Regions from separate parts of the Streptacidiphilus sp. BW17 genome, predicted to be linked through region 2. Evidence: predicted binding sites of a transcription regulator. Region 2 holds the regulator's gene; each other region holds the start of a gene.
What was found. Region 2 encodes HrcA, which represses chaperone genes, less so after heat shock. Its sites were predicted from a motif close to TTNGCACTCNGNNNNNCNGAGTGCNAA; they were not measured.
Positions count from the first base shown of each region.

Region 1: the regulator HrcA is predicted to act here: its motif matches at 7,855-7,881, upstream of groES (co-chaperone GroES).
Region 3: the regulator HrcA is predicted to act here: its motif matches at 5,142-5,168, upstream of ABH940_RS22570 (FmdB family zinc ribbon protein).

Region 1 is NZ_JBGCCR010000009.1:67,274-76,921, forward strand. It holds gene ABH940_RS13600 (GuaB3 family IMP dehydrogenase-related protein) at 1-478, opposite strand, end outside; gene guaB (IMP dehydrogenase) at 589-2,091, opposite strand; gene ABH940_RS13610 (sigma-70 family RNA polymerase sigma factor) at 2,328-2,951, opposite strand; gene ABH940_RS13615 (response regulator transcription factor) at 3,146-3,757, opposite strand; gene ABH940_RS13620 (WhiB family transcriptional regulator) at 4,223-4,540, shown strand; gene ABH940_RS13625 (LysR family transcriptional regulator) at 4,617-5,522, opposite strand; gene groL (chaperonin GroEL) at 5,671-7,305, opposite strand; gene groES (co-chaperone GroES) at 7,399-7,707, opposite strand; gene ABH940_RS13640 (SAM-dependent methyltransferase) at 8,047-9,246, shown strand; gene tsaD (tRNA (adenosine(37)-N6)-threonylcarbamoyltransferase complex transferase subunit TsaD) at 9,251-9,648, opposite strand, start outside.
Region 2 is NZ_JBGCCR010000007.1:78,147-87,794, reverse strand. It holds gene ABH940_RS11055 (long-chain fatty acid--CoA ligase) at 1-1,441, shown strand, start outside; gene hemW (radical SAM family heme chaperone HemW) at 1,534-2,763, shown strand; gene ABH940_RS11045 (alpha/beta hydrolase) at 2,804-3,763, opposite strand; gene ABH940_RS11040 (PadR family transcriptional regulator) at 3,884-4,444, shown strand; gene ABH940_RS11035 (DUF3097 domain-containing protein) at 4,456-5,277, opposite strand; gene ABH940_RS11030 (hypothetical protein) at 5,312-5,893, opposite strand; gene htpX (zinc metalloprotease HtpX) at 5,937-6,857, opposite strand; gene hrcA (heat-inducible transcriptional repressor HrcA) at 7,130-8,161, shown strand; gene dnaJ (molecular chaperone DnaJ) at 8,246-9,388, shown strand; gene ABH940_RS11010 (16S rRNA (uracil(1498)-N(3))-methyltransferase) at 9,444-9,648, shown strand, end outside.
Region 3 is NZ_JBGCCR010000019.1:8,218-17,865, reverse strand. It holds gene ABH940_RS22595 (ArnT family glycosyltransferase) at 1-1,974, shown strand, start outside; gene ABH940_RS22590 (phosphatase PAP2 family protein) at 2,015-2,722, opposite strand; gene ABH940_RS22585 (sigma-70 family RNA polymerase sigma factor) at 3,043-4,014, shown strand; gene ABH940_RS22580 (hypothetical protein) at 4,128-4,310, shown strand; gene ABH940_RS22575 (hypothetical protein) at 4,328-4,612, opposite strand; gene ABH940_RS22570 (FmdB family zinc ribbon protein) at 4,796-5,131, opposite strand; gene ABH940_RS22565 (potassium/proton antiporter) at 5,274-6,773, opposite strand; gene ABH940_RS22560 (penicillin acylase family protein) at 7,126-9,648, shown strand, end outside.

The DNA of each region.
Region 1 (9,648 bases), on a different contig from region 2:
CGAAGATGTCGACGCCCGCGTCCACGACGACCTTGGAGAACTCGGCGGTCCGCTGCGGCGACAGCGCGGCGGCGGTGACGACGCCGGAGTCGCGGATCTCCTTGAGGCGCTGCGTGATCAGCTCAGCCTTGATCGGCTCGCGGTAGATCTCCTGGAGGCGACGGGTGGCCAGCGCCTCGTCCTTGACCTCGGTGATCTCCTGCAGCAGCGGGCGCGGGTCCTCGTAACGGGTCCACAGACCCTCGAGGTTCAGCACGCCGAGGCCGCCGAGGCGACCGAACGCGATGGCCTGCTCCGGCGAGACGACCGAGTCCATCGGCGCGGCCAGGAACGGCAGCTCAAAACGGTAGGCGTCGATCTGCCACGCGATCGAGACCTCCTTCGGGTCCCGCGTGCGACGGCTCGGGACGACCGCGATGTCGTCGAAGGCGTACGCCCGCCGGCCCCGCTTGCCCCGCCCGATCTCGATCTCGGTCACCTGAACTGCTCCCTCGGTTGTGCTCAGCGACTGCCAGGGTCAGTATCTCGCACAACGCCGGAGGGGCCGCGCGCGGCGGCCCCTCCGTGAGACGACTGTCGAGCAGGCGACTAGTTCGACGAGTAGTTCGGCGCCTCGACCGTCATCTGGATGTCGTGCGGGTGGCTCTCCTTCAGACCGGCGGAGGTGATCCGGACGAAGCGCGCGTCGCGCTTCATCGCGTCGACCGTCTCGGCGCCCACGTAGCCCATGGACTGACGCAGTCCGCCGACCAGCTGGTAGATGACCGAGCCGACCGGGCCGCGGTAGGCGACCTGGCCCTCGATGCCCTCAGCGATCAGCTTCTCGTCGGAGGTGACGTCGCCCTGGAAGTAGCGGTCCTTGGAGAAGGACTTGGCCTGGCCACGCGACTGCATCGCGCCCAGCGAGCCCATGCCGCGGTAGGACTTGTACTGCTTGCCGTTGATGAAGAGCAGCTCGCCCGGCGACTCCTCGCAACCGGCCAGCAGGCTGCCCAGCATGACGGTGTCGGCACCGGCGGCCAGCGCCTTGCCGATGTCGCCGGAGTACTGCAGGCCGCCGTCACCGATCAGCGGGACGCCCGCGGCGTTGGCCGCGACCGCGGCCTCGTAGATCGCGGTGACCTGCGGGACGCCGACACCGGCGACCACGCGGGTGGTGCAGATGGAACCCGGGCCGATGCCGACCTTGATGCCGTCGCAGCCGGCGTCGATCAATGCCTGCGCGCCGTCACGGGTGGCGACGTTGCCGCCGACCACGTCGGCCGTGACGGACGACTTGATCTTCGCCATCCAGTTGAGCGCGTTGCGGTTGTGGCCGTGCGAGGTGTCCACGACGATGAAGTCCGCGCCGGCCTCGGCCAGGGCGATCGCCCGGTCCAGCGCCTCGGCGGAGGCGCCGACCGCGGCCCCGACGATCAGACGGCCCTCGACGTCCTTGGAGGCGTTGGGGTACTGCTCGGCCTTGACGAAGTCCTTGACCGTGATCAGGCCCTTGAGCTTGCCCTGCTCGTCGACGAGCGGCAGCTTCTCGATCTTGTGACGGCGCAGCAGCGCCATCGCGTCGACGCCGGAGATGCCCACCTGGCCGGTGATCAGCGGCATCGGCGTCATGACCTCGCGCACCTGGCGGCTGCGGTCCGACTCGAAGGCCATGTCACGGTTGGTGACGATGCCCAGCAGACGACCCTCGGGGTCGGTGACCGGAACACCGGAGATCCGGAACTTGGCGCAGAGCGCGTCGGCGTCGGCGAGGGTCGCCTCCGGCGACACCGTGATCGGGTCGGTGACCATGCCGGACTCGGAGCGCTTGACCAGGTCGACCTGGTTCACCTGGTCCTCGACGGACAGGTTGCGGTGCAGCACGCCGACGCCGCCCTGACGGGCCATGGCGATGGCCATGCGCGCCTCGGTGACCTTGTCCATGGCGGCGGACAGCAGCGGGATGTTCACCCGCACATTGCGCGACACGCGCGAGGAAGTGTCCACGGCATTGGGCAGGACCTCGGAGGGGCCTGGCAGCAGCAGCACATCGTCGTAGGTGAGCCCGAGCATGCCGAACTTCTCGGGGACCCCAGCTGCGTTGTAAGACATGACACCCTTCCCGAAGTGGATCCGTGGATCTCCTTGGACGGGAAGGTGGTGGCCGCACCCGCCCGACGCGACACGGCGCCTACGGGGGCCGCAGTGTGGGCAGCTCGGCACCGTTGACTAATTCTACCGGGCCCCCAGAGACCCTCTTGTGCATCCGCAACAACTGAGGTAGCGGTCACATTCCCGCACTCTTGGATGATCGTCCAGTTGCACGATCCGGGGGCGCGAAGTTCAGGTCAGGCCGAGAGCCCCTCGGGCCCGCCGCCTTCGGCGAGCGCGCGCAGGCGCGAGAGCGCACGGTGCTGGGCCACCCGGACCGCCCCCGGCGACATACCGAGGACCTCGCCCGTCTCCTCCGCGCTGAACCCCGCGGCGATCCGCAGGATGACCAGCTCACGCTGACGCTCCGGCAGGAGCGCCAGAAGTTCGCGCATCCACGCGGCGTCGCTGCTCAGCAGCGCCCGCTCCTCCGGGCCCAGCGCGTCGTCCGGCGTGTCAGGGAGTTCCTCGCCGAGCGGGACGCTGTGCGCCGGCCCACCACGCATCGCCGCGCGTTGCAGATCGGCGATCTTGTGCGCCGCGATGCCGTAGACGAACGCCTCGAAGGGGCGCCCCTCGTCTCGGTAGCGGGGCAACGCGCACAGGACGGCCAGGCAGACCTCCTGCGCCACGTCGTCCACATGGTGTCTCGCATTGCCCGGCAGTCTGACCAGCCGGGCGCGGCAATACCGCAGGACCAGCGGGTGCACCTGCGCGAGCAGGGCGTCCACCGCCTCGGGATCCCCACCCACCGCGTGCACCACGAGCGACCCGATGGGCACGCCGGGCCCGCTCACGGGGCTCGCCTCGTCGTCACGCACTGGTCCATGGTGCCTGGTCATGGATGAAAACGTGACACCGCACCCAGACTTGTGCATCGGAACGTTATCCACCACGCCCACGCCACCATCCCCGCCCGGCCCGACTTCGCGCTACACCCCCATGGTGCGCCCTCGGGTGGGAAGTGGGCCACGCCGCCTCCCACCCGGCAGCCAAACAGCTCCCGGCGAGGGGATCAGCGGACGAGGCCCCAGCGGAAACCGAGCGCGACCGCGTGCGCGCGGTCGGACGCGCCGAGCTTCTTGAAGAGGCGACGGGCGTGCGTCTTGACGGTGTCCTCGGAGAGGAACAGCTCGCGCCCGATCTCGGCGTTGCTGCGGCCATGACTCATGCCCTCCAGCACCTGGATCTCACGAGCCGTCAGCGTCGGGGCCGCGCCCATCTCCGCGCAGCGGAGGCGCCGCGGGGCGAGCCGCCAGGTCGGGTCGGCCAGCGCCTGGGTGACCGTGGCACGCAGCTCGGCACGGGACGCGTCCTTGTGCAGGTAGCCGCGGGCACCGGCGGCGACCGCCAGGGCGACGCCGTCGAGGTCCTCGGCGACGGTGAGCATGATGATGCGGGCGCCCGGGTCCGCAGAGAGCAGCCGGCGGACGGTCTCCACACCGCCGAGGCCGGGCATGCGCACGTCCATCAGCACCAGATCGGAGCGGTCCGCGACCCATCGGCGGAGAACTTCCTCACCGTTGGTGGCCGTGGTGACCCGGTCGACGCCGGGGACCGTGGCCACGGCGCGCCGGAGCGCCTCCCGGGCGAGTGGGGAATCGTCACAGACGAGAACGGATGTCATGACCCGCCTCCGCAGCTGATGAGCGTCACGTTGAGCCTCCTGGCTGGTACGAATCGTCACCGGCACGGCCTCCGGCATACCGGCGTCTTCCCCGACGCCCGTGCCGTTTGCCGCCTCCGCACTCCCAACGACCGTCACCCGAATGAGTTACGGTCTGGCAGCAGCCTCCACCACTCTACGTGGTCGACCCGCTACGGATCATCCACCTCGCGGTGCGCACCGGCGCAAAATGCGCCGCTCGTACGACGCCCGCGCGCCTCGTCGGGCTTGCCTTTAGGCCCAACGAGTGCACCCGCATGCAGGACACGCACCCCTTCCCTTCGTCCCATTAGTCCGTTTTCATGGGATTTAATGGTTTTCGGCACGTTGTGCCACGCTGATGGCCTCTTGTCCGTTAGATCTGCATGAGTCATATTTCCATCAGTTCGTACTGAACCGCTAGCACCACGCAAGGGAATGACGACCATGGCCGACTACTCACGGCTTCCTGGCCCGAACGCAGACCTGTGGGACTGGCAGCTCTCCGCCGCGTGCCGCGGCGTGGACAGCTCACTCTTCTTCCACCCGGAGGGCGAGCGTGGCGCGGCGCGCAGCTCGCGCGAGCAGTCCGCGAAGGAGGTCTGCATGCGGTGCCCGGTCCGCGCGCAGTGCGGGGCACACGCGCTGGCAGTACGTGAGCCCTACGGGGTGTGGGGCGGTCTGACCGAGGACGAACGCGAGGAACTGCTCGGACGGGCGCGCCGTCGCACGATGGATCCGCTGTCACTGCTGCCGATCGACTGACTCCGGGTCAGCCCTCGACCCTGCCGTAACGTTTCTGCACGGGCGCGGCGCCCCCTGCGGGGGGCCGCGCCTGTCGTCACCGGCCCTTCAGCTTCTCCAACATCGACGACACCGCCGGCACCCGCTCCAGGTCCGGCAGCGTCAGCGCGACGATCTCGCGGGCGACGCCCGAGCCGAGCGGCAAGACCGCCACGCCGTCCGCGCGTGTCGCGGCCAGCGCGAGGCGCGGCAGCACGGCCACGCCGACGCCGGCGGCGACCAGTCCGAGCACGGCCGGGTAGTCGTCGGTGGCGAAGTCGATCCGCGGGGTGAAGCCGGCGACCTCGCAGAGGTCCACCAGGTGCCCGCGGCACTGCGGACACCCGGCGATCCACGGCTCCTCCGCGAGCGCGGCGAGGTCCAGCTGCCCCTCGTCCCCGCTTCCCGCCAGCGGGTGGTTCGTCGGCAGCAGCGCGACCATCGGGTCGTCCCGCAGATGGGTCACCACGAGGTCGCTCCACTCCTCGGCGCTGTTGTCCGCCGGCGAGGAGGGGTAGCGGAACGCGAGCACGACCTCGCACTCGGCGGCCCGCAGCATGCCGATCGACGTCGGCGGCTCGGCCTCGGTCAGCGAGACCCGCACCCCGGGCGAGTCGGCACGCAGCGCGGCGACGGCCGGGGGCACGAGCGTGGCGCTCGCGGTCGGGAACGACACCAGCCGCACGCGGCCGGCCCGGAGGCCGGCGATACCGGCCAGCTCGTCCTCGGCGGCGGTCAGCCCGGCGAGGATGCCTGCGGCGTGCGAGGCGAGCACCTCGCCCGCCTCGCTCAGCGCGACGCCCCGTCCGACGCGGACGACGAGCGGGGTGCCGACGGACTTCTCCAGCGCCTTCATCTGCTGACTGATGGCTGGCTGCGTCAGCCCGAGCTCGCGCGCGGCAGCAGAAAAGGAGCCCTGACGGGCGACGGCACGCAGGACACGGAGATGACGGGCCTCGATCACGGGGTCAAGGATAGGTGCGCCGTTGCACTGCCTGGGGGCGCGAGGCCCTACTGATGCGCGGCTCCGCCTGCCCGAAGTGCGTGGTGCAACGGAACGCCGGAGGCCCGGCACCCCGCAGGGGGTACCGGGCCTCAGAGCGACGGGAGCGTCAGTGCGCGTGGCCGTGGCCGCCGTGGGAGTGGCCGGCCGCAGCCGGCTCCTCCTCCTTCTTCTCGACGACCAGGGTCTCGGTCGTGAGCAGCAGGGAGGCGATGGACGCGGCGTTCTCCAGCGCGGAGCGGGTCACCTTGACCGGGTCGATGACGCCGGCCTTGAGCAGGTCGCCGTACTCGCCGGTCGCGGCGTTGAAGCCCTCGCGGACATCGGTCAGCTCGGAGACCTTGGTGGTGATGACGTAGCCCTCGAGGCCCGCGTTCTGGGCGATCCAGCGCAGCGGCTCGACCAGGGCGCGGCGGACGACGGAGACACCCACGGCCTCGTCGCCGGTCAGGCCCAGGCCCTCGTCCAGCACCTTCTGCGCGTGGACCAGGGAGGCGCCGCCGCCGGCGACGATGCCCTCCTCGACCGCGGCGCGGGTCGCCGAGATGGCGTCCTCCAGGCGGTGCTTCTTCTCCTTGAGCTCGACCTCGGTGGCCGCGCCGACCTTGATGACGCAGACGCCGCCGGCCAGCTTGGCCAGGCGCTCCTGCAGCTTCTCGCGGTCCCAGTCGGAGTCGGTGCCGTCGATCTCGCCCTTGATCTGGGCGACGCGACCGGCGACCTCCTCGGCGGAGCCGGCACCGTCGACGATGGTGGTCTCGTCCTTGGTGATGGTCACGCGGCGGGCGCTGCCCAGCACGTCCAGACCGGCCTGGTCGAGCTTGAGGCCGACCTCCTCGGCGATGACGGTGGCGCCGGTCAGCGTGGCGATGTCGCCCAGCATGGCCTTGCGGCGGTCACCGAAGCCGGGGGCCTTGACGGCCACGGCGTTGAAGGTGCCACGGATCTTGTTCACGACGAGGGTGGAGAGCGCCTCGCCCTCGATGTCCTCGGCGATGATCAGCAGCGGCTTGGAGGCACCGCCCTGCAGGATCTTCTCCAGCAGCGGGAGCAGGTCCTGGATCGAGGAGATCTTGCCCTGGTTGATCAGGATGTACGGGTCCTCGAGGACAGCCTCCATACGCTCCTGGTCGGTGACCATGTACGGCGAGAGGTAGCCCTTGTCGAACTGCATGCCCTCGGTGAACTCGAGCTCGAGACCGAAGGCGTTGGACTCCTCGACGGTGATGACACCGTCCTTGCCCACCTTGTCCATGGCCTCGGCGATGAGCTCGCCGACCTGGGTGTCCTGCGCCGAGAGCGCGGCGACGGCGGCGATGTCGTCCTTGCCCTCGATCTCGCGGGCGACGGAGAGCAGGTGCTCGGAGACGGCCTTGACGGCGGCGTCGATACCGCGCTTCAGGGCGGCCGGGCCGGCGCCCGCGGCGACGTTGCGCAGACCCTCGTTGACGAGCGCCTGGGCCAGCACGGTGGCGGTGGTGGTGCCGTCACCAGCGACGTCGTTGGTCTTGGTGGCCACCTCCTTCACCAGCTGCGCGCCGAGGTTCTCGTACGGGTCATCCAGCTCGACCTCGCGGGCGATGGTGACACCGTCGTTGGTGATGGTGGGGGCGCCGAACTTCTTGTCGATCACGACGTTGCGGCCCTTGGGACCGATCGTCACCTTGACCGTGTCGGCCAGCTTGTTGACACCGCGCTCCAGCGAGCGGCGGGCGTCCTCGTCGAACTGCAGGATCTTCGCCATGCCTAGGGGTTCCCTCTCGAAACAACCGCGCCCCGGGCCCCGTGGTACGGGCGTCCGGGGCGGGTCACGACTTAGCCGACTGAGCGGTGAGTCTTACTTCTCGATGATCGCGAGCACGTCGCGGGCCGAGAGGACCAGGTACTCCTGGCCGTTGTACTTGACCTCGGTGCCGCCGTACTTGCTGTAGAGGACGACGTCGCCGACCTTGACGTCGAGCGGCAGACGCTGACCGTCCTCGAAGCGACCCGGGCCGACAGCCAGGACGACGCCCTCCTGGGGCTTCTCCTTGGCAGTGTCCGGGATGACCAGGCCAGAGGCCGTGGTCTGCTCGGCGTCGAGCGGCTGGACCACAATGCGGTCCTCGAGCGGCTTGATGGCAACCTTGGAGCTGGTGGTCGTCACGATCCGACCTCCCCCTTCGGAGATCTCACGGGGTACACATGTCTTGGGGCGTGAAGACATGGCATGCCCGTCGTCGCGGTGCCGGACGTACCGTCTCACGCTTAGCGCTCTCTGGTGGAGAGTGCCAACGACGACTGTAGGCGGCGGTTAGCACTCGGTCAACCAGAGTGCCAACGTGGTGCGCGAGAAACCACCGATGAGCGGATGGTCCTGCCCGTTCGGCGGGCCACGTGGGCGGGTGGTTTGTGGCGCAGTTCCCCGCGCCCCTGAGGTGCATGCTCACCCGCCTGCCCATGGTGGCCGTGCTCGGAAGATCCCCCCACTTGCCAGAATGTCCTCGTGGAGATCGAAGCGTTGCGTGCCCTGTTCACCCCCGAGGGCCAAGCCCTGCTGGACGAGTTGCGGGATTACTCCCCCGGTGACGAGCTCGCGCTCGCGACACGCCTGCGGCGGGAGTACGACGCCGGGCTGGTGTCCGCCGCGCTGAGCCAGGCACGGCTCCGCACCCGCGCGGCGGCGAAGTTCGGGGCGGATGCGCAGCGGATGTACTTCACGCCGAACGGGGTCGAGCAATCCACCCGTTCGGGTGTGGCCCAGTGGCGCGCGGAGCGGTTCCGTGCGCTGGGGGTCGGCTCCGTCGCGGACCTGTGTTCCGGGATCGGCGGGGACGCCCTCGCGCTCGCACGGGCCGGGATCAGGGTGCTGGCCGTGGACCGGGACCCGCTCGCCTGCGCCGCCGCCGAGGCGAACGCCGCGGCCCTCGGGCTGAGCGGGCTGATCGAGACCCGCTGCGCCGACGTGACCGAGGTCGACACGAGAGGCTACGACGCGGTCTTCGTGGACCCCGCCCGCCGGGCCACCGGGCGCGGCCGGATCTTCGATCCGGAGGCGTACTCGCCGCCGCTCAGCTGGGCGATCGAGGCGGCGCGCAAGGCGCCCGTCGCCGCGCTCAAGGTCGCGCCCGGAATCCCGCACGAGGCCGTGCCCGAGGACGCCGAGGCCGAATGGGTCTCCGACCGCGGGGACGTGAAGGAGGCCGCGCTCTGGTTCGGCTCGAAGCCGGAGCCGGACCGGCCGCACCGGGCGACGCTGCTGCCGGAAGGCGCCAGCCTGACGGGCGGCCTGCTCCCGGACCCGGAGACCGGGCCCGTCCGCCGCTACCTGTACGAGCCCGACGGCGCGGTCATCCGCGCCCATCTCGTCGCCGAGGTGGCCGGGCAGCTCCGCGACCAGCTCGGCGGCGCGACCCTGATCGACCCGACCATCGCGTATCTGACGTCGGATCAGCTCACGGCGACCCCCTACGCGACCGCGTACGAGATCACCGACGCGCTGCCGTTCAACCTCAAGAAGCTGAAGGCGCTGGTCCGCGAGCGCGGCATCGGCACGCTGGTCGTCAAGAAGCGCGGCTCGGCGATCGAGCCCGAGGAGCTGCGCCGGAAGGTGAAGCCCGAAGGGGCGAACTCGGCCGTCGTGGTGTTGACCCGGGCGGCCGGTGCGCCGGTCATGCTGATCGGGCAACCGGCCACCAACGGGTGACGGCCTATTCGGACAGCCGGTGCAGCTCGTCGTGGGACGCGGGGACCGGCGCGGGGACGTGCGTCTCGGTGACCGGGAGGGACGAGTCGGCGGAGAGGTCGAAGGCCGACGGCCTGCGGTCGCGCCGGACCATCTCCGCGCCGAGGGCGGCGACCATCGCGCCGTTGTCGGTGCAGAGCTTGGGGCGTGGGACGCGCAGCGTGATGCCCGCGCGCTCGCAGCGCTCCTGGGCCATGGCCCGCAGACGGGAGTTGGCCGCGACGCCGCCGCCGATCATCAGGTGGTCGACGCCCTCGTCCTTGCAGGCACGGACCGCCTTCCTGGTCAGCACGTCCGTCACCGCCTCCTGGAACGAAGCGGCGACGTCCCGGATCGGGACCTCCTCGCCCGCTCGGCGCTTGG
Region 2 (9,648 bases):
CAGCAAGCCCGACGCCGAGGCGGCCTCCGCCGCCGCTGCCGCGGGCGTCGAGGTGCTCGGCCTGTCCGAGCTCGAGGAGCGCGGGGCCGCCCACCTCAAGGACCATCCGGACGAGGTCACCGACGCCGTCGCCGCGATCAAGCGCGAGCAGCTGGCCACGCTGATCTACACCTCCGGCACCACCGGTCGCCCCAAGGGCGTCCGCCTGGTCCACGACTGCTGGTCCTACCAGGCCGCGGCGCAGAGCTCCCTGGGCCTGACCGACGACACCGACGTGCAGTACCTGTGGCTGCCGCTGTCGCACGTCTTCGGCAAGACGCTGACCTCGGGTCACATCCAGCAGGGCTCGGTGATCGCCGTCGACGGTCGCGTCGACAAGATCATCACCAACCTGCCGGCGGTCCAGCCGACGTACATGGCTGCCGCGCCGCGCATCTTCGAGAAGGTCTACAACGGCATCGCCAGCAAGGCCCGGGCCGAGGGCGGCGCCAAGTACAAGATCTTCATGTGGGCGGCCGGTGTCGCCCGCGAGTACGCCGAGACGGCGCAGAAGAACCAGATCGCCACCGGTTCGCGGACCGTTCCTTTCCCGCTCCAGGCCAAGCACGCGGTCGCGGACAAGCTCGTCTACGCAAAGATCCGCGACGCGTTCGGCGGTCGGCTCCGCGCCTGCGTCTCCGGCTCGGCGGCGCTGGCACCGGACATCAACTTCTTCTTCTCCGGTGTCGGCGTCCACATCCTCGAGGGCTACGGCCTGAGCGAGAGCAGCGCCGGCTCCACGGTCAACCCCGGCGAGGGCTACCGCGTCGGCACGGTCGGTCGCCCGCTCCCGGGCACCGAGGTCCGCATCGCCGAGGACGGCGAGGTCCTGCTCCGCGGCCCCGGCGTCATGCGCGGCTACCACAACCAGCCGGAGAAGACCGCCGAGGTCCTGGAGTCCGACGGCTGGTTCCACACCGGCGACATCGGCGAGCTCGACCAGGACGGCTTCCTGCGGATCACCGACCGCAAGAAGGACATGTTCAAGACCTCCGGTGGCAAGTACGTCGCCCCGAGTGAGGTCGAGGGCCGGTTCAAGGCGGTCTGCCCGTTCGTCAGCAACATCCTGGTCATCGGCAACGGCCGCAACTTCTGCGCCGCGCTGATCACCCTGGACGAGCCGGCCATCATGCAGTGGGCGGCGGACAACGGCCAGGCCGGCAAGGACTACGCCGACGTCTGCACCTCGCCGCAGACGCACACGTTGATCGGCGGTTACGTCGACGAGCTCAACGGCCAGCTGCAGCGCTGGCAGACGGTCAAGAAGTTCACCGTCCTCCCGCGCGACCTGGACATCGAGCACGGCGAGCTGACGCCGAGCCTGAAGGTCAAGCGCCCGGTCGTGGAGCGCGAGAACGCGGCGCTGATCGAGGCGATGTACGAGGGCTCGCGCGAGGCCTGAGCCCGGCCCGGTGGGGCGGAAACCCCCGTCCCACCTCCTCGGGGAGCGGCCCGTCGGCATGTCCACGCGCGTGATCACGGACAATGGGTGTCATGCCTTCCGCTCTGCCTGACGGCGAAGCCGTCCCGGCTGACGGTTCGCTTCCCGAAACCGCCCTCGCCGGGCTCGGGACGCGTCCGTTCGGCTTCTACGTCCACGTGCCCTATTGCGCCACCCGCTGCGGGTACTGCGACTTCAACACCTACACCGCGACGGAGCTGCGCTCCTCCGGCACAGTGGCGTCGCAGGAGACGTACGCCGAGCATCTGGTCGCCGAGATCCGCCTCGCGCGCACGTTGCTCGGGGACGCGGACGTGCCGGTGGAAACCGTCTTCCTCGGCGGTGGCACGCCGACGCTGCTGCCCGCCGCCGACCTGGTCCGGATGCTGGCCGCGATCCGCGAGGAGTTCGGCCTCGCGCCCGGAGCCGAGGTGACCACCGAGGCCAACCCGGAGTCGGTGGACCCCGCGTACCTGGCGGAGCTGCGCGAAGGCGGCTTCAACCGGCTCAGCTTCGGGATGCAGAGCGTCCGCCCGCACGTGCTGCAGCTGCTCGACCGGCACCACACTCCCGGGCGTCCGCAGGCCTGTGTCGCGGAGGCACGGGAAGCCGGGTTCGAGCACGTCAACCTCGACCTGATCTACGGCACGCCGGGGGAGTCGGACGACGACTGGGCCGCCTCGCTCGACGCGGCGCTCTCGGCGGAGCCGGACCACATCTCCGCCTACGCGCTGATCGTGGAGGACGGGACCCGACTGGCGGCCCGGATCCGGCGCGGGGAGATCCCGATGACGGACGACGACGTCCACGCCGACCGCTACCTCCAGGCCGAGGAGCGGCTCACCGCTGCCGGAATGGAGTGGTACGAGGTCTCGAACTGGGCCACCTCGAAGGCCGCGCGCTGCCGCCACAACGAGCTGTACTGGACCGGCGCGGACTGGTGGGGCGCCGGACCGGGCGCGCACAGCCACGTCGGCGGCGTCCGCTGGTGGAACCGCAAGCACCCCGCCGCCTACGCCGCAGCCCTCGCGGCGGGTGAAACTCCGGCGCAGGGACGCGAGCGGCTCGCGTCGGAGGACCGCCGCGTCGAGCGGATCCTGCTGGAACTCCGCCTCTCCGAGGGCTGCCCGCTGGACCTCCTCCAGCCGGACGGCCGCACTGCGGCGGACCGCGCCCTCGCCGACGGCCTGCTGCAGCCCGAGCCCTTCGCTCAGGGCCGCGCCGTCCTCACCCTGCGCGGTCGCCTCCTTGCCGATGCCGTCGTCCGCGACCTGGTCGACTGAGCAGGCGGGATTGGGCGTGACCAGGCGGGATCGAGCGGGATCAGGCAGGGTTGAGCGCGTCGCGCAGGGCGCGCAACCAGTGCGCCGTCGTCCGTCGGGTGACAGACGTCTCCGGCGCGTAGGCCTCGAAGAGGTGCCACGCACCGGGGACGTCCTTGATCTCGACCGGGACGTCCGCCTCGATGAGGCGGCGCGCGAAGTCGAGGCCCTCGTCGCGGAGCGGATCCAGGCCGCAGGTCAGCACGTAGGCGGCGGGCAGGCCGCGCAGGTCGGTGGCACGGGCGGGTGCGGCGTAGGCGGGGGCGTCGCCGCGGTCCGCGCCGAGGTAGGTGTCCCAAGTGCGGGGGATGCCGGGGCCGTTGGTGAAGCGCCGGTCGGTCACCCGCCGCCGGGACGGGTAGTCGTCCCGATCGTCCAGGAGCGGGATCAGCAGGCCCTGGAAGGCGACCGCCGGGCCGTCCCGGTCGCGGGACATCAGGCAGACCGCCGCCGTCAGTGAGGCACCGGCCGACGCCCCGGTGACGGCGATCCGGTCGGGGTCGATACCGAGCCGCTGCGCGTGGGCGGCGATCCAGACCAGCGCGGCGTAGCAGTCCTCCACCCCGGCCGGGTAGCGGTGCTCCGGCGCGAGCCGGTAGTGCACGTTGACGACCACCGCGCCTGCAGCGACGGTTGCCTGACGGGCCATCGGGCTCGGTCCATCCAGCTCGCCGAAGGAGAAGCCGCCGCCGTGGATGTAGAGCACAGCGGGGAGCGGGTTCGCCGCGTCGCGGGGCAGTGCTGTCGGTCGCACGATCTGGAGGTCGATCCGGTTGCCGTCGGGCCCGGTGCAGGCCGCTTCCTCGATCTCGACGGTCGTGTCGGCGGCGACCGCCTCCATCCACGGTGCCATCAATGCCTTGAATCCGTCCCGGGTCGCCTGGATGTCGACAACGGGGTTCTCGGGACGCTCGGGGAGCTTGTCCAGGACAGGGGCGAGCTCGGGGTGAACGTAGGACATCACGGCTGTCAGCCTCCGCGGTCGTTGAATAGTCTCACTGATACGGTCGCGCTGATATCGAGACTATGGTCTCAATGATACGGTGTCAATGAGGTTATCGAAGGGGTAGGAGGAGGCAGCGTGGCAGCGGATGAGCAGGAGGAGTGCAGCCCCTCCGGATACGTCGTCCTGGGTCTGATCGCCCGGCACGGGCCGATGACGCCGTACGAGCTCAAGGCGCGGACGGAGGAGAGCGTCCAGTTCTTCTGGCCGATCCCGCACGCGCAGCTCTACCGCATCCCGGCGCGGCTCGCCGAGCTCGGGTTGCTGCACGAGGAGGCGGAGGAGGACGGGCGCCGACGTCGGGTCTTCCACCTGACCGACGCCGGACACGCCGCGCTGGCCCGTTGGCTGGCGAACCCGCACGCGCCGGAGCCGGAGACGCGCGACCCGGCCCAGCTGAAGCTCTTCTTCGCCGATCTCGGCGGCCCTGGCGACGTCGTCGCCTTGGCGAAGGCCCGCGCGGCCCAGCACCGCCGCTGGCTCGACCTCTACGAGGGCCGCCTCGCCGAGCTCGACCAGGCGGCGCAGCACGACGGCGAGCAGAGCCTTGCCCGGCGGCGCATCCTCACGCTGGCCGCCGCGCACGAGCGGGCCTATGTGGACTACTGGGAGTCCTTGGCCGCCGAAGAGGGTGAGTAGGGAGCCAGGGGTCAGCTGGTGACGAAGTCGATGAGCTCCTCGACCCGGCCGAGGAGGGCCGGGTCGAGGTCCTTGTAGGAGTGGACCGAGCCGCGGATGCGCTTCCAGGCGGCGGACGTGTCGAGGGGCCAGCCGAGGCGGGAGCAGATGCCCGTCTTCCAGTCCTCACCGCGCGGGACGTCCGGCCAGGCGGGGATGCCGACAGCGGCGGGTTTGACGGCCGCCCAGATGTCGATGAAGGGGTGGCCGACGACCAGCACGTGGTCGCCCGTCACCTGGGCGGCGATCCGGGACTCCTTGGAGCCGGGGACCAGGTGGTCGACCAGCACGCCGAGGCGGCGGCCCGGTTCGGGGCCGAACTCGGCGACGATGGCGGGGAGATCGTCGATGCCCTGGAGGTACTCGACCACGACGCCCTCGATGCGCAGGTCGTCGCCCCAGACCTTCTCCACCAACTCGGCGTCGTGGACGCCCTCGACGTAGATCCGGCTCGGCAGCGCGACCCGTGCCTTCGCGCCCCGGACCGCGACCGACCCGGACGCGGTCCGGCCGGGTCCTGCGGAACCACCCGCGGGACCCGGAGCCGAGCCGCCCGTCGGGCGGACCAGGGTGACCGGTCGGCCGTCGATCAGGAAGCCGCGTGGCGTCATCGGGAATACGCGGTGCTTGCCGTGGCGGTCCTCCAGGGTGACCGTGAAGCCCTCCGCCGTCTTCTCGCAGCGGACGACCGCGCCGCAGAAGCCCGTGGACGGCTCCTCCACCACCAGGTCCCGTTCGGCGGGGACCTCCGGCACCGCGCTCGGGCGCTTCCACGGGGGCGTCAGATCGGTCATGCCACGGGCGTCGTAACGGCTCACGGGACGATCATTACAGACCGGGCGCGCCCCAGACCGGGAACCAGCGGGTCAGGTCCTGCTCGATCCGGAGGTCGTTGCCGATCATCGCCTTGATCTGCAGCTCCAGCGGGTTGTCCCGCTTCTCGCCGGGGAGCGGGGCGAACGGGTAGAAGGCGCCGCGCTTGTAGAGGTAGACCAGGGCGAACCGGCGGCCCTGCGCGTTCTCGAAGTTGACGAGGGTGCAGAGCAGCTGCGGGCCGAACCCCTGGGACTCCAGCGCCGAGTTGACCGCATGGACGTCGTTGACCAGCGAGACGATGTCGTCCGGGTCCTGGCGGGCGGTGATCCAGGAGTAGCCGTACGAGTCGCGCGGGGTGACCTCCACAGGGCGGCGGCCACGGCCCGTGTCGGCGTCCAGCAGGGCCTGGACCTCCTGCTGGACCTCGGCGAACGCCCCGCCCTCAGCGGGGGCGAAGCAGACCGAACCGACGCCGGTGGGTTTGTAGCCGGCCGCGGCCTCCAGGGTGATGGCCGCCGAGGGCAGGCCGAAGAGCTGGTCCAGATCCGGCTTGACCGGCTTGGTGCGGCCGAGCAGGGCGTCCAGGAAACCCATCGCTCAGTGGTCCTCTCTACTACGCGAGTGCAGTCAGGAGTGTTCAGCTCCGGCCCAGCTCGGCGGAGATCTTGCCGAGCTGCTCCAGGCGCTGGTCCAGCGTCGGGTGGCTGGAGAAGGCGTTGCCGACCGCCTCGCGGGCCGAGAGGGCCGGGGCGAAGTAGAAGGCGTTGAACGGCTGGGACTTGCGCAGATCCTGGGTCGGGATGGCGCCGATGTCGCCGGTGACCTTGGTGAGCGCGGAGGCCAGCGCCGACGGCTTGCCGGTGAGCAGCGCGGCCGAGCGGTCCGCCGAGAGCTCGCGGTAGCGGGAGAGCAGGCGGGTCAGCAGGAAGCTGATGGCGTAGACGATCGCGCTGACCGCGATCACGGCCAGAATTGCCATGCCGGTGTTGTCGTTGTCGCGGTTGTCCCGGCGGTCGAAGCCGCCGAACATGCCGAACTGCAGGCCGACGCGGGTGATGATGCCGGCCAGCACGCCGAGGAAGCCGGCGATGGTCATCACCGCGACGTCGCGGTGCGCGACATGGGACAGCTCGTGCGCGAGGACGCCCTCGAGCTCCTCCGGCTCCAGGCGCCGCAGCAGACCGGTGGTGACGCACACCACAGCGTTCTTCTCGTTGCGGCCGGTGGCGAAGGCGTTGGGCATGTCGCTCTGGGCCACGGCGACGCGCGGCTTGGGCATGTCGGCCAGTGCGCACAGGCGGTCGACCGCCCCGTGCAGCTCCGGGTACTCCTGTGGCGACACCTCGCGCGCGCCCATGCTGAACGCGGCGATCTTGTCGCTGAACCAGAACTGCACCACGAACAGGCCGCCCGCGATGATGACGACGATCGGCCACGCGCCACGCAGCACGACCAGCAGCACGCCCACGAAGACCACGAACAGCAGGCCGATCAAGAACATCGTGATCAGCATGCGGCTGGTCAGGCCGCGGTCCGGCGCGAAACGAGTCCTGGACATGGTGTCCCTCCTGGGCGGTGAACTGCGGCTGCAATTCTGCCTTGCCGCACTCGGTATGTGGGCCGCCCTCGGTATGTGGTACGTCTGACGAGGTCCAGTCGTTCCGGTCGCGGACCGTCGCGCTTTACACTGACAGCTGACCGATCCTGGCACTCGTATGTCCAGAGTGCCAGAGCTGATGTAGTGACGAGATCAGTACGAGCGGTGCTTGCAGCAAGAGCAGCGCTGCGACAAGCACAGCAAGCCGACCGGACCGACTGGAGGTGCGTACCGTGCCCGAGGAGCGCCGGCTCGACGACCGCAAGCTTGCGGTGCTGCGGGCCATCGTCCAGGACTACGTCGGCACGGAGGAGCCGGTCGGCTCCAAGGCGCTGGTGGACCGGCACAGCCTCGGTGTCTCGTCGGCCACGGTCCGCAACGACATGGCCGTCCTCGAGGAGGAGGGCTACATCCACCAGCCGCACACCAGCGCCGGCCGGGTGCCCACCGACAAGGGGTACCGGCTGTTCGTGGACCGGCTGACGGAGGTCAAGCCGATGTCGGTCGCCGAGCGCCGGGCCATCACCAACTTCCTCGACCACGCCGTCGACCTGGACGACGTCGTGGCGCGCACGGTCCGGCTGTTGGCGCAGCTCACCAGACAGGTGGCGGTGGTCCAGTACCCCTCGCTCACCCGTTCCACGGTGCGGCACGTCGAGTTGGTCCCGTTGACGCCGACCCGGGTGATGCTGGTGCTGATCACCGACACCGGCCGGGTCGAGCAGCGCATCGTCGACTGCCCGGGGCAGGTGGGCGAGGTCATGCTGGCCGACCTGCGGACCAGGCTCAACGCCCGGGCGGCGGGACAGCGCTTCGCCGAGGTGCCGACCTTGCTGCAGGACCTGCCCGAGACCTTCGCGCTCCAGGACCGGGCCTCCGTCACGACCGTGCTCTCCACTCTCTACGAGGCGCTGGTCGAGCAGACCGAGGAGCGCGTGGTGATGGGCGGCACGGCCAACCTGACCCGGTTCCCGCACGACTTCCCGCTCACGATCGCGCCGGTGCTCGAGGCGCTGGAGGAACAGGTGGTACTCCTTCGACTACTCGGGGAGACCGCTGATCCTGGTGTGATGGTCAGGATCGGTCACGAGAACGCCTATGAAGGGCTCAATTCCACGTCCGTCGTCTCGGTGGGCTACGGTTCCGGCGAGGAGACCGTCGCCAAGCTCGGGGTGGTCGGGCCGACTCGGATGGACTACCCGGGAACCATGGGGGCCGTCCGGGCGGTTGCACGGTACGTGGGTCAGATCCTGGCCGCGTCCTAGTGGCAGCACGGCAGTAGCACGCAGGTGCACGGCAGGCGCACGGCAGGCGCACGAGCCTCAGACGGAGAACAGCGGAGCATTTTGGTGGCCACGGACTACTACGCGGTACTCGGCGTCCGACGGGACGCGGGTCAGGACGAGATCAAGAAGGCTTTCCGCCGACTGGCGCGTGAGCTGCATCCTGACGTCAACCCGGACCCGAAGACCCAGGAGCGGTTCAAGGAGATCAACGCCGCCTACGAGGTGTTGTCGGACCCGAGCAAGCGCCAGGTCTACGACCTGGGCGGCGACCCGCTCTCGTCCACGGGCGCCGCCGGTGGGGCCGGCGGCTTCGGGACCGGCGCGGGCTTCGGCTTCAGCGACATCATGGATGCCTTCTTCGGCGCAGCCGGTAACCAGCGCGGCCCGCGGTCGCGGACCCGGCGCGGTCAGGACGCCATGATCCGGATCGACATCGATCTGGAGGAGGCGGCCTTCGGCACCACCAAGGAAATCCAGGTCGACACCGCCGTCGTCTGCAACACCTGCAACGGCGAGGGCGCGGCCCCCGGTACCTCCGCGCAGACCTGTGACATGTGCCGCGGTCGCGGTGAGGTCTCCCAGGTGACCCGGTCCTTCCTGGGCCAGGTCATGACCTCGCGTCCGTGCCCGCAGTGTCAGGGCTTCGGCACCGTCGTGCCCACCCCCTGCCCGGAGTGCGCCGGCGACGGCCGGGTCCGCGCCCGCCGCACGCTGACCGTCAAGATCCCGGCCGGTGTCGACAACGGCACCCGGATCCAGCTGGCCGGCGAGGGCGAGGTCGGCCCCGGCGGCGGCCCGGCCGGTGACCTCTACGTCGAGATCTCCGAGAACGCCCACGAGATCTTCCAGCGGCGCGGCGACGACCTGCACTGCACGGTGACCCTGCCGATGACGGCGGCCTCGCTCGGCACCAAGGTCCCGCTGGAGACGCTGGACGGCGCGGCGGAGATCGACATCCGTCCCGGCACCCAGTCCGGCCAGTCCATCCCGCTGCACGGCCGGGGCATCACGCACCTGCGCGGCGGCGGACGCGGCGACCTGATAGTGCACGTCGAGGTCCTGACGCCGAGCAAGCTCGACGCCGAGCAGGAGGACCTGATGCGCAAGCTCGCCAAGCTCCGCGGCGAGGAGCGCCCGTCGGGCCAGTTCGCACCGGGTCAGCAGGGCCTCTTCTCGCGCCTCAAAGACGCATTCAACGGTCGCTGACGCGTTCAACGGTCGCTGACCAACCCTCAAGAAGCACGTCGGAAAGAGCACGCACGTGACCGCGCCCGTCTTCCTGCTGGACGCCGACCGCTTCGCACCCGTGGGCGGGCTGGTCCGCCTGGACGGGGCGGAGGGGCGGCACGCCGTCTCGGTCAAGCGGTTGACCGTCGGTGAGGAGGTCGTCCTCACCGACGGAGCGGGCCGGGGCGTGCGCGGCGCCGTCGCCTCGGTGGAGGGCAAGGACGTCCTTGCCGTCACCG
Region 3 (9,648 bases), on a different contig from region 2:
TTCGGCTTCGGCAGCTGGCAGATGCTGCTGCCGATCGCCGCCTGCGGCATCGCCTCCGTGGCCGTGCTGTACAGCGCGGTACGGCGCAGCTTCGGGCCCACGGCGGCGACGGTCGCTGCCGTGGTGCTGGCGATCACGCCGATCACCGTGGCGATCAACCGGGACAACAACCCTGATCCGGTGCTGGTGCTGCTCACCGTCTCGGCGGCCTGGTTCTGCCTGGAGGCGATCCGGCGCGGCACGCTGCGGCATCTGCTGATCAGCGCCGTGCTGGTCGGGTTCGCCTTCAACACCAAGATGCTGCAGGCCTACATCGTGCTGCCGGCGTTCTTCCTCGCCTATGTCTGGGCCGCCCCGGGCGGCGTGTGGCGGCGGGTGCGCAACCTGCTGGTCGCGGGCGTCGCGCTGGTGGTGTCGAGCGGCTGGTGGATGGTGATCGTCGACTCGACCAAGAACCACCCGTTCATCGGCTCCAGTTCGGACGGCACGGTGTGGAACCTGGTCATCGGCTACAACGGGCTGGAGCGGGTGCTGGGCGCGAGCGGCGCGTCCGCTGCGGGCGGTTCGACGTCCGGTGCTGGTGGCGGCAGCGGCGGGGGAGCGGTCGCGGGTGGCGCCAACTTCGGCGGGACCTCGGGCGCGGGGCGACTGTTCAACGACATCCTCGGCGGGCAGATCTCCTGGCTGATCCCCTTCGCGGTGATCGCGCTGGTCGGCGCACTGGTGCTGCGTGGCCGACGCCGCCGGACCGACATGCAGCGGGTGTCGCTGCTGCTGTGGGGCGGCTGGCTGCTGACGCACTACGTCGTCTTCAGCTTCGCCTCGGGGACCTTCCACCCGTACTACACGACGATGCTGGCCCCGGCGATCGCGGCGCTGACCGGCGCGGGCGGGACCATGCTGTTCCGCGCGCTGCGTTCCCCGTCGCGGAAGCCGGTCTGGGCGGCGGTGCTGCCGGCCGCGGTCGTGGTGTCGGCGGTCTGGGCGGCGGTTCTGCTGCGGCGGACGACGTCGTTCGCGCCGTGGCTCTGGCCGACGGTCGCGGTGTTGGCAGCGGCCGCTGTGGTGGCGCTGCTGGTCGCCCGCTTCGGCGTGAGCGCGGCACTGGTCGCGGTGCGCGGACGCCTGCTCGCCGTGGGCGCGCTGACGGCGGCGCTCGCCCTGCTGGCCGGTCCCGCCGCGTATGCGGCGGACACCGCCACGGCGGGCGCGATCCAGGGCGTCAACCCGACGGCCGGTCCGACCACGGCGGGCGGCTTCGGCGGGATGCCGGGCGGTGGTCGCGGCGTCGGCGGCGCGGAGGGCCGCGCAGGTTTCCGGGGCGAGCTGCCGGGCGGTAGCGGTGGCGCGCCCAGTGGTACCGGGCAGGGCGGGTTCCCCGGCGGCCTGGCCGGGGGCGAACAGCCGGGCATGTCCGGGGGCGGCGGCTTCGGTGGCATCGGCGGCTCTGGCAGCTCTGGCGGCTCGTTCGGTGAGGGTTCCGCTCGAAGCGGGACGCATGCGGGCCTTGGCGGCGCGGCTGGTTTCGGCGGCGGAGCGGGCGGTCCCGGCGGAGTTGTGAGCTCGGCGCTCCTTTCTTACCTGGAGCGGAACCAGGGCGGCGCGACGTGGCTGGTCGCCGTCTCCAGCGCGCAGACCGCGGCGGACATGATCCTGCAGTCCGGGGGCAGGCCCGTGATCGGCATGGGCGGCTTCACCGGCTCCGACCCGGCGATGCCCCTCACCAAGCTGAAGTCGTACATCGCCTCCGGCAAGCTGCGCTACGTCCTGCTCGACAGTGCAAGCGGCGGTTTCGGCGGCGGCATGGGCGGACCGGGCGGCGGCCAGGCCAACAGCGCGGCCACGGCCTACGTGAAGTCGACCTGCACGGTCGTGCCCGCCTCCGCCTACGGCGCGGGCAGCAGCACGAGCAGCAAGACCACGGCGACCACGGCCACGTCGGGCCAGACGCTCTACGAGTGCACCAAGGGCTAGTAACAGGTCCTGGCTGTGCCGGTCGCTCGATCCCTCCGCCTCACAGCGGGTCCGCGGTGCTCCGCTGGACCCGCTGTGAGGCGCGCGGGCGCAGGCGACGGAGCTCGGCGTCGCGCAGTCCGGGTCGTCGGCTGTCGACGGCCGCCGTCACCGCGCAGAGCGTGAACCCGGCCAGGAACCAGCCGGCCAGCACGTCGCTGGGCCAGTGCACGCCGAGGCCGATGCGGGTCCAGCTGACCAGCAGCACCGACCCGCCCGCCACAGTCGCGGCGAGCACCCGCGCGGAAGATCGTCGAAGCCTGGGCCAGGCGATCGCGAGCAGCAGCGGCAGGATCGTCGCCGCCGTCATCGCGTGCCCGGACGGGAACGCCCAGTCGGTGGCGACCGCCACGGGATGCGGCAGCGCCGGGCGGGGGCGCGCCACGGCCTCCTTGACGCCCACCTCCAGGGCCGCCTGAACCACTCCACAGGCCGTCGCCCAGACGGCGGCGATCCGCGCGCCGCGCCACCAGAGCCAGACCACCACCACGGCCAGCAGCACCCGCAGCACCGTCGGCTCCAGGACGGCGCTGATCGTCCGCATCGAGCCGGTCCAGGCGGCCTGGCGCAGGGCGGCGTTGTGCAGGTGCTGGTCGACGGCGAGGTCGAACCGGAGCAGCGGCTGCCAGGGCGCCTCGACGAGGGCCAGCATGGTGCCGAAGAGCAGCAGGAACGCTGCCGCGCCCGCCCACAGGCGCCATTCCCGCACGTCAGGCTCCCTCTGCTCGGCTCTCGTCGGCATCTCTCAAGGGCCCGATCCGTCACCGAGTCGGTGACCACATTTCGTCGCGCGGGGAACCAGGGCCAGGCGGACAATCGTCCCAGAGAGTGATAGAACCGGACGTCCGCCCCACCGTAACCGGGCGACGACGCTGCGTCGATGATCGGGAATAACCCGCCAGCATACTGCGACCGGCGAAGAAAAACACCACTTCGGGAATGATTCTTCGGAACTCGTCGTTGAGCCGTTACGTAAGCAGTTCCCAGGTACGGGCCAGCCAGGCCCGTCACGTCCCCGAGGGAGTACGTATGGCCACCCGTGCCGTCGTCCGCGGCAAGGCCGATCGGACCCGCTCCGTGCGGCCCACCGCAGGTGAGGCCGACCGCGACCTCGTCGGTATGTACCTGGACGAGATCGCCCGGACCCCGCTGCTGGACGCGGAGCAGGAGGTTCAGCTGTCCACCCGGATCGAGGCCGGCGTCTTCGCCGAGCACCTCCTCGAAGCGGGGCAGACGGTCGGTGACGCCACCGAGGACGAGCTGCGTGCGATATCCGCGGACGGGCAGCGGGCGAAGGACATCTTCATCCGGTCCAACCTGCGCCTGGTCGTCGCCGTCGCCCGTCGTTACCCGCGCAGCGGGTTGCCGCTGCTGGACCTGATCCAGGAGGGCAACGCCGGGCTCGTCCGTGCCGTCGAGAAGTTCGACTTCGGCAAGGGCTTCAAGTTCTCCACCTACGCGACCTGGTGGATCCGTCAGGCGATCACCCGGTCGATCGCCGACCAGTCGCGCACCATTCGCCTCCCCGTCCACCTGGTCGAGGAGCTGGGCCGGATCCGTCGCGTCCAGCGCGAGAAGTCCAAGGAGCTCGGGCGCGACGCCGAGCTCGCCGAGGTCGCGGCCGAGCTGGACACCACCGAGGACCGGATCAAGGACGTCCTGGACTGGGCACGCGACCCGGTCAGCCTCAACATGACCGTCGACGACGACGGTGAGACCCAGTTCGGCGACCTGGTCGAGGACACCGGCGCGGAGTCCCCCGAGGACGCCGTCATGGTGATGATGCGTCGTGAGGAGCTCGAGCGCCTGATCGACCGGCTGGACGACCGCACCGCCTCGATCATCCGCTCCCGCTACGGCATCGAGGACGGCCGCGAGCGGACGCTCACCGAGGTGGGCAAGCAGCACGGCCTGACCCGTGAGCGCATCCGCCAGATCGAGAAGCACGCGCTCGCCGAGCTCCGCAAGATCGCCGACCACGCGGGCTTCGAGGCCGCGTGACACGTGTAAGACCGCGTCAGCGGTCGGGCGACGCCGAGCCCCCGCCAAGAGCCCCCGTTTCACCCCAGGTGGAGCGGGGGCTCTTGGCATCCCGTGCCGCCTACCCTGGAGGGATGAGCGGCAGGGATGACGAGCAGAGCAAGGCCAGGCGGAGGATCGTCTTCGACGACCCGGTCAGCGGGCGCGGCAAGGACGACACCGACTCGGGCTGGGGCGAGGAGCGCAGCGAGGGCGCTCAGCGTCGGGACCTGGACTGGTACCTGCGCGAGACCCCGCCGCACCACGGGGACAAGTAGTCCGGCGTGCGGCCGGCTCAGCTGTGCTGCGCCGGTGGCATGGCGGGCGGCGGCTCGGCTGCGACCTGCGGGAACGCACCCGTCTGAGCATGGGCGCGCGTTCCGGCGGCCGCTGCTGATTCACCCGATCCGGGAGGCTGTCGCAACGATCCGACGGCGAGCGTCGTCGCCGCGACGAGCAGCCCGGCGGCGACAGGACCCGGCCGTCGCCGCACCGGCCCGGGCAGCCGATGCCGCCCGCGTCCCGCGCGGATGGGCGGGAAGGCGGCGATGCAGTAGGTGGGCGGGATCGAAAGGGACATGCTGGCCTCCTCCGGAGCAGGTTCTTCGCTACGGGGACAACGCTGCCGCGAGGCGGGGACCAGAACCAGGAGGGGCTGCACAGCCTGTGGACAACTCCGGGCTGTGGAGAACTTCTCCTCAAAAGGGTGAGCTGCATGACGTAGGGGCGAGGCCCCTGTCATGCAGCTGCAGCTCTGCCGAGCTCAGGCCGCCGAGCCGGAGGAGCCGGACGAGGAAGCGCTGGAGGACGAGCCCGAGGAGCTCGTGGAGGAGCTCGACGAGGAGGACGACGAACCCGAGGAGCTCGACGAACCCGAGGAGCCCGACGCCGAGCCCGCGGAGGTGATGCTGCTGCTGGACGACGAGCGGCTGTCGGTCCGGTAGAAGCCGGATCCCTTGAAGACCACGCCCACCGCCGAGAAGATCTTGCGCAGCTTGCCGCCGCACTCGGGGCACTCGGTCAGCGCGGCGTCGCTGAACTTCTGCACGGCCTCGAGACCGTTGCCGCACTGGGTGCACTGGTACTGGTACGTCGGCACTTGTTTCCTCCTGGCACTCTAAGGCTATGAGTGCTAACGATCCTCAATGATGCGGCATTCCGGGTGGAGAAGTCCACTGATCGGGGATGTGAGCCTGGGTACTCCACCTCGCCCCGGCCGCCCTCCGGGGCGGCTCGCGGCCTCAGTACTCGGTGCGGGTGCCGCTGAGCCAGCCGGCCAGTTTGCCGCCCTGGTCGACCGCGCGGATCCGCCGCTCGGCCCGGTCGCGGACCTGGTCGGTGGCCACCACCAGTAGGTCGTCGCCGTGCCGCAGCAGCGTGGTCGGGCCGGGGACGAAGCTCTCGCCGCCGCGCACGATCAGGGTCACCGCCGCTCCCTTCGGCAACCGCAGCTCGCTGATCTCGACGCCCGCGAGACGTGACTCGGGCCCGACCGAGACGGAGAGGAGATGGCCGTGGAGTCGCTCCAGCGGGGCCGATTCGACCTCCAGGTCGTCGGCGTGGGCGGAGTCGGAGATCCGCAGGCCGCGTGCCAGCCACGGCAGGGTCGGGCCCTGGAGCAGGGTGAAGACCACCACCAGCAGGAAGACCGTGTTGAACAGCTGGTCCGCCCCGGGCACCTTGTGCACCACCGGGATGGTGGCCAGCACGATCGGCACCGCGCCGCGCAGCCCGGCCCAGCTCAGCAGCACCTGCTCACGCCAGGTGATCCGGAACGGCGTCAGGGTCAGCAGGACCGAGGCCGGGCGGGCGGCCAGCACCAGCACCAGACCGACCACCAACGCGGGGACGATCGCGTCGGCCATGGTGTGCGGGTTCACCAGCAGCCCCAGCATCACGAACATGCTGATCTGCGCGATCCAGGCCAGGCCCTCGGCGAAGCCGCGGGTGGCCGGGCCGTGGGGGAGCCTGGCGTTGCCGAGCAGCAGAGCGCAGATGTAGGTGGCGAGGAAGCCGGAACCGTCCAGCAGCGCGCCGCCCGCGTAGGCGAGGATCGTCAGGGCGACGACCGCGATCGGGTAGAGGCCCGAGGAGGGCAGCGCGACATGGCGCAGCGTCAGCGCGCCCAGCCGGCCCACCACCAGGCCGACCACGACCCCGATGGCGAGCTCCGCGATCACGGTGCCGGTGAGCACGTACCAGGAGTCGATCGGCCCGGCGGTGGCGAACGCGACGACCAGGATCACCACGGGGGCGTCGTTGAACCCGGACTCGGCCTCCAGCAGTCCGCTCAGCCGGGACGGGAGCGGGACGCGGCGCAGCACCGAGAAGACCGCCGCCGCGTCGGTCGACGAGACGACCGCGCCGAGCAGGAGTGAGACGCGCCAGTCCGCCCCGGTGAGCAGGTGCGCGCCTACCGCGACGACACCGACGCTGATCGCGGTGCCGATCGTGGCGAGCACGGCGGCGGCCGGGACCGAGGGTTTGATGTCGGACCACCAGGTGCCGAGGCCGCCCTCGGCGAGGATCACCACCAGTGCGGCGTAGCCCAGGACCTGGGTGAGCTCGGCGTTGTCGAAGGTGATGCTGCCGATGCCGTCATGGCCGAGCAGGACGCCGATGCCGAGGTAGAGGAGCAGGCTGGGGAGCCCGCTGCGGGAGGAGAGCCGGACCGCGGCCACGGCCACCAGCAACACCAGGGAGAACAGCAGGAGGAGCAGATCGAGCCGGTGGACGGACACGCAGGGGCACCTCGCGCGCTGGGCCTGCCGCTTCCCGTAGGGAAGCGGGGGTTCACAGCAGAATCGTTGCTTCCACTTGTCTGGAGCAAGATTTTACCGATCTGACGGCGCATTCACCGCGCGGTCCAAAGGGTGGTCACCAGCGCGGACACGATGTCCGGCGGCGGTCGGGTACCGCTCCGGCGCTGTTCGAGCAGGCCCCGGACAGGCAGCGGCCCAGCAGCCGTCGGAGACCCGCTCCGCCCGCGGCGCGACCGCCGCGCGTCATGGGTTCCGCTTCGGGTGTTAGCGTCAGCACCGCCGCTCTGCGCGGTACGCCGCGGTAAAGTCACTGCCCCTCACAAGGACCCTGATGCCCCGCTCCTCCCGTCCCAAGCGCCCCAAGAAGTCGCGTCGCCTTCGTTTCATGGTGGTGCTGGTCGTGCTGCTGCTCGTCGGCGGCGTCGCCTTCGGCGGCTGGTACGGCGTGCGCCAGGTGCGCGCGTCGCTGCCGCAGACCACCGGCACGATCCACCTCCAGGGCGTCACCGGCCCGGTCCAGGTGATTCGTGACTCCTCGGGCATCCCGCAGATCTACGCGTCCAGCCCCGAGGACCTGTTCATGGCCCAGGGCTACGTGCAGGCGCAGGACCGGTTCTGGCAGATGGACGTGGACCGTCACATCACCAGCGGGACGCTCTCGTCCATGTTCGGCTCGGGACAGCTGCAGACCGACGCCTTCATCCGGACCATGGACTGGCAGGGCGTCGCGCAGCAGGAGTTGCAGAGCCAGCTCTCGCAGACCACCAAGGACTACCTGACCGCCTACACCGACGGCGTCAACGCGTGGCTCAAGCAGCACCCGGGCGGGGCGGGGGCGTCGCTGGAGTACGCGCTGCTCGGCGTCGCCCACAGCGGCTACAAGCCCGCGCCGTGGACGCCGGTGGACTCGGTCTCCTGGTTGACGGCGATGGCCTGGGACCTGAGCGGCAACATGCAGCAGGAGATCGACCGTTCGCTGCTGTCGGGGACCTTCAACACGCAGGAGATCTCGCAGCTCTACCCGTCGTACCCCTACACCACCAACGGCACGATCCTGAAGACCGGTGAGGTCTCCAAGGACGGCACCTACGTTCCGGCCGAGGGCGCCCGGACGGCGCCGGTGGTCTCCGACGGCTCCGGCTCGTCGAGCTCCTCCAGTTCTTCCAGTTCGTCGGGGTCTCCGAACACGTCGGGCTCGTCGAGCAAGTCCGGCGGCGCGACCAACGCCTCGTACCAGACGGCCGGTGGCAGTTCCGCGGCGCAGGGCGCGCAGACGGCCGCGCAGGCGCTGGCGAACAACCTCTCCGTGCTGCCGACCATGCTCGGTCGCCCGGGCGCGGCCGGGATCGGGTCCAACTCCTGGGTGGTCGACGGCGCGCACACCACGACCGGCAAGCCGCTGCTGGCCAACGACCCGCACCTGTCGCCGCAGATGCCGTCCATCTGGTACCAGATGGGCCTGCACTGCACGACCGTCAGCGCGCAGTGCCCGTTCGACGTCACCGGCTTCACCTTCCCCGGCATGCCCGGCGTGATCATCGGCCACAACCAGAGCGTCTCCTGGGGCTTCACCAACGTCGGCACCGATGTCCAGGACCTCTACCTGGAGCAGGTCAACAGCGACGGCACCTACCTCTACGACGGCAAGAACCTCCCGCTGGTGACCCGTCAGGTGAGCATCCCGGTGGCCGGCAGCTCGCCGCAGACGATCACCATCCGCTCCACGCAGGACGGCATGCCGATCATCTCCGACCACAGCACGCAGGAGCAGAGCGTCGGTGTCAGCGCGCCCGTCGACGGTGCCGCGCCCCCGCGCGGCGGCGGCTACGCGATCGCGCTCAAGTGGACCGCGCTGACGCCGAACAAGACCATGGACGCGGTCTTCGAGCTCGACAAGGCGCAGAACTTCGGCGAGTTCCGCGGCGCGGCCAAGGACTTCTCGGTGCCCGCGCAGAACCTGATCTACGCGGACACCAAGGGCGACATCGGCTACCAGATGCCGGGTCAGGTCCCGATCCGGCCGAAGATCGCCGGTGACGACGGCACCTACCCGCAGCCCGGCTGGGACTCGCGCTACAAGTGGACCGGCCAGTACGTGCCGTTCGACGCGCTGCCGTGGGTGGAGAACCCGCCCGAGGGCTACATCGTGACGGCCAACCAGGCCGCGGTGGACCCGAACTACCCGTACCTGATCACCAACGACTGGGACTACGGCACCCGCGCCAAGCAGATCGACACGCTGATCCAGGGCAAGCTCAACGGCGGCGGCAAGATCTCGCCGGACGACATGGCCTCGATCCAGCAGGACGACACCAGCGTCTTCGCCAAGTCCCTGGTCCCGTACCTGCTCAACGTGAAGCTGACCGGCTCGTACTACACCCAGGCCCAGGACCTGCTGCGCGGTTGGAACTTCCAGCAGGACGCGGGCTCGGCTGCGGCGGCCTACTACAACGCGGTCTGGTCGAACCTGCTGCACCTGGCCTTCGACGAGAAGTTCCCGGCGTCCGTGCGTTCCACTACCGACTGCATCATGGTGGTGCCCGCCAGCCAGCAGGGGCTGCCCGCGGACGACGTCAACGGCACCCCGCAGCGCGTCCGCACCTGCGGACTGCGCGACGACGCGACCGCCCAGCCGGACGGCAACGACCAGTGGACCACCGTGGTTGGCGCGGTGCTGGACCAGCCGAACAGCGAGTGGTGGAACTGGACCGACGCCACCGGCAAGCAGTACTCCGGCCGGGACAGCCTGCTGGCCCAGGCGATGGTCGACGCCCGCAAGCAGCTGACCTCCCTGATGGGCAAGGACATCAGCACCTGGAGCTGGGGTCGGATCCACACCCTGGAGCTGCAGGAG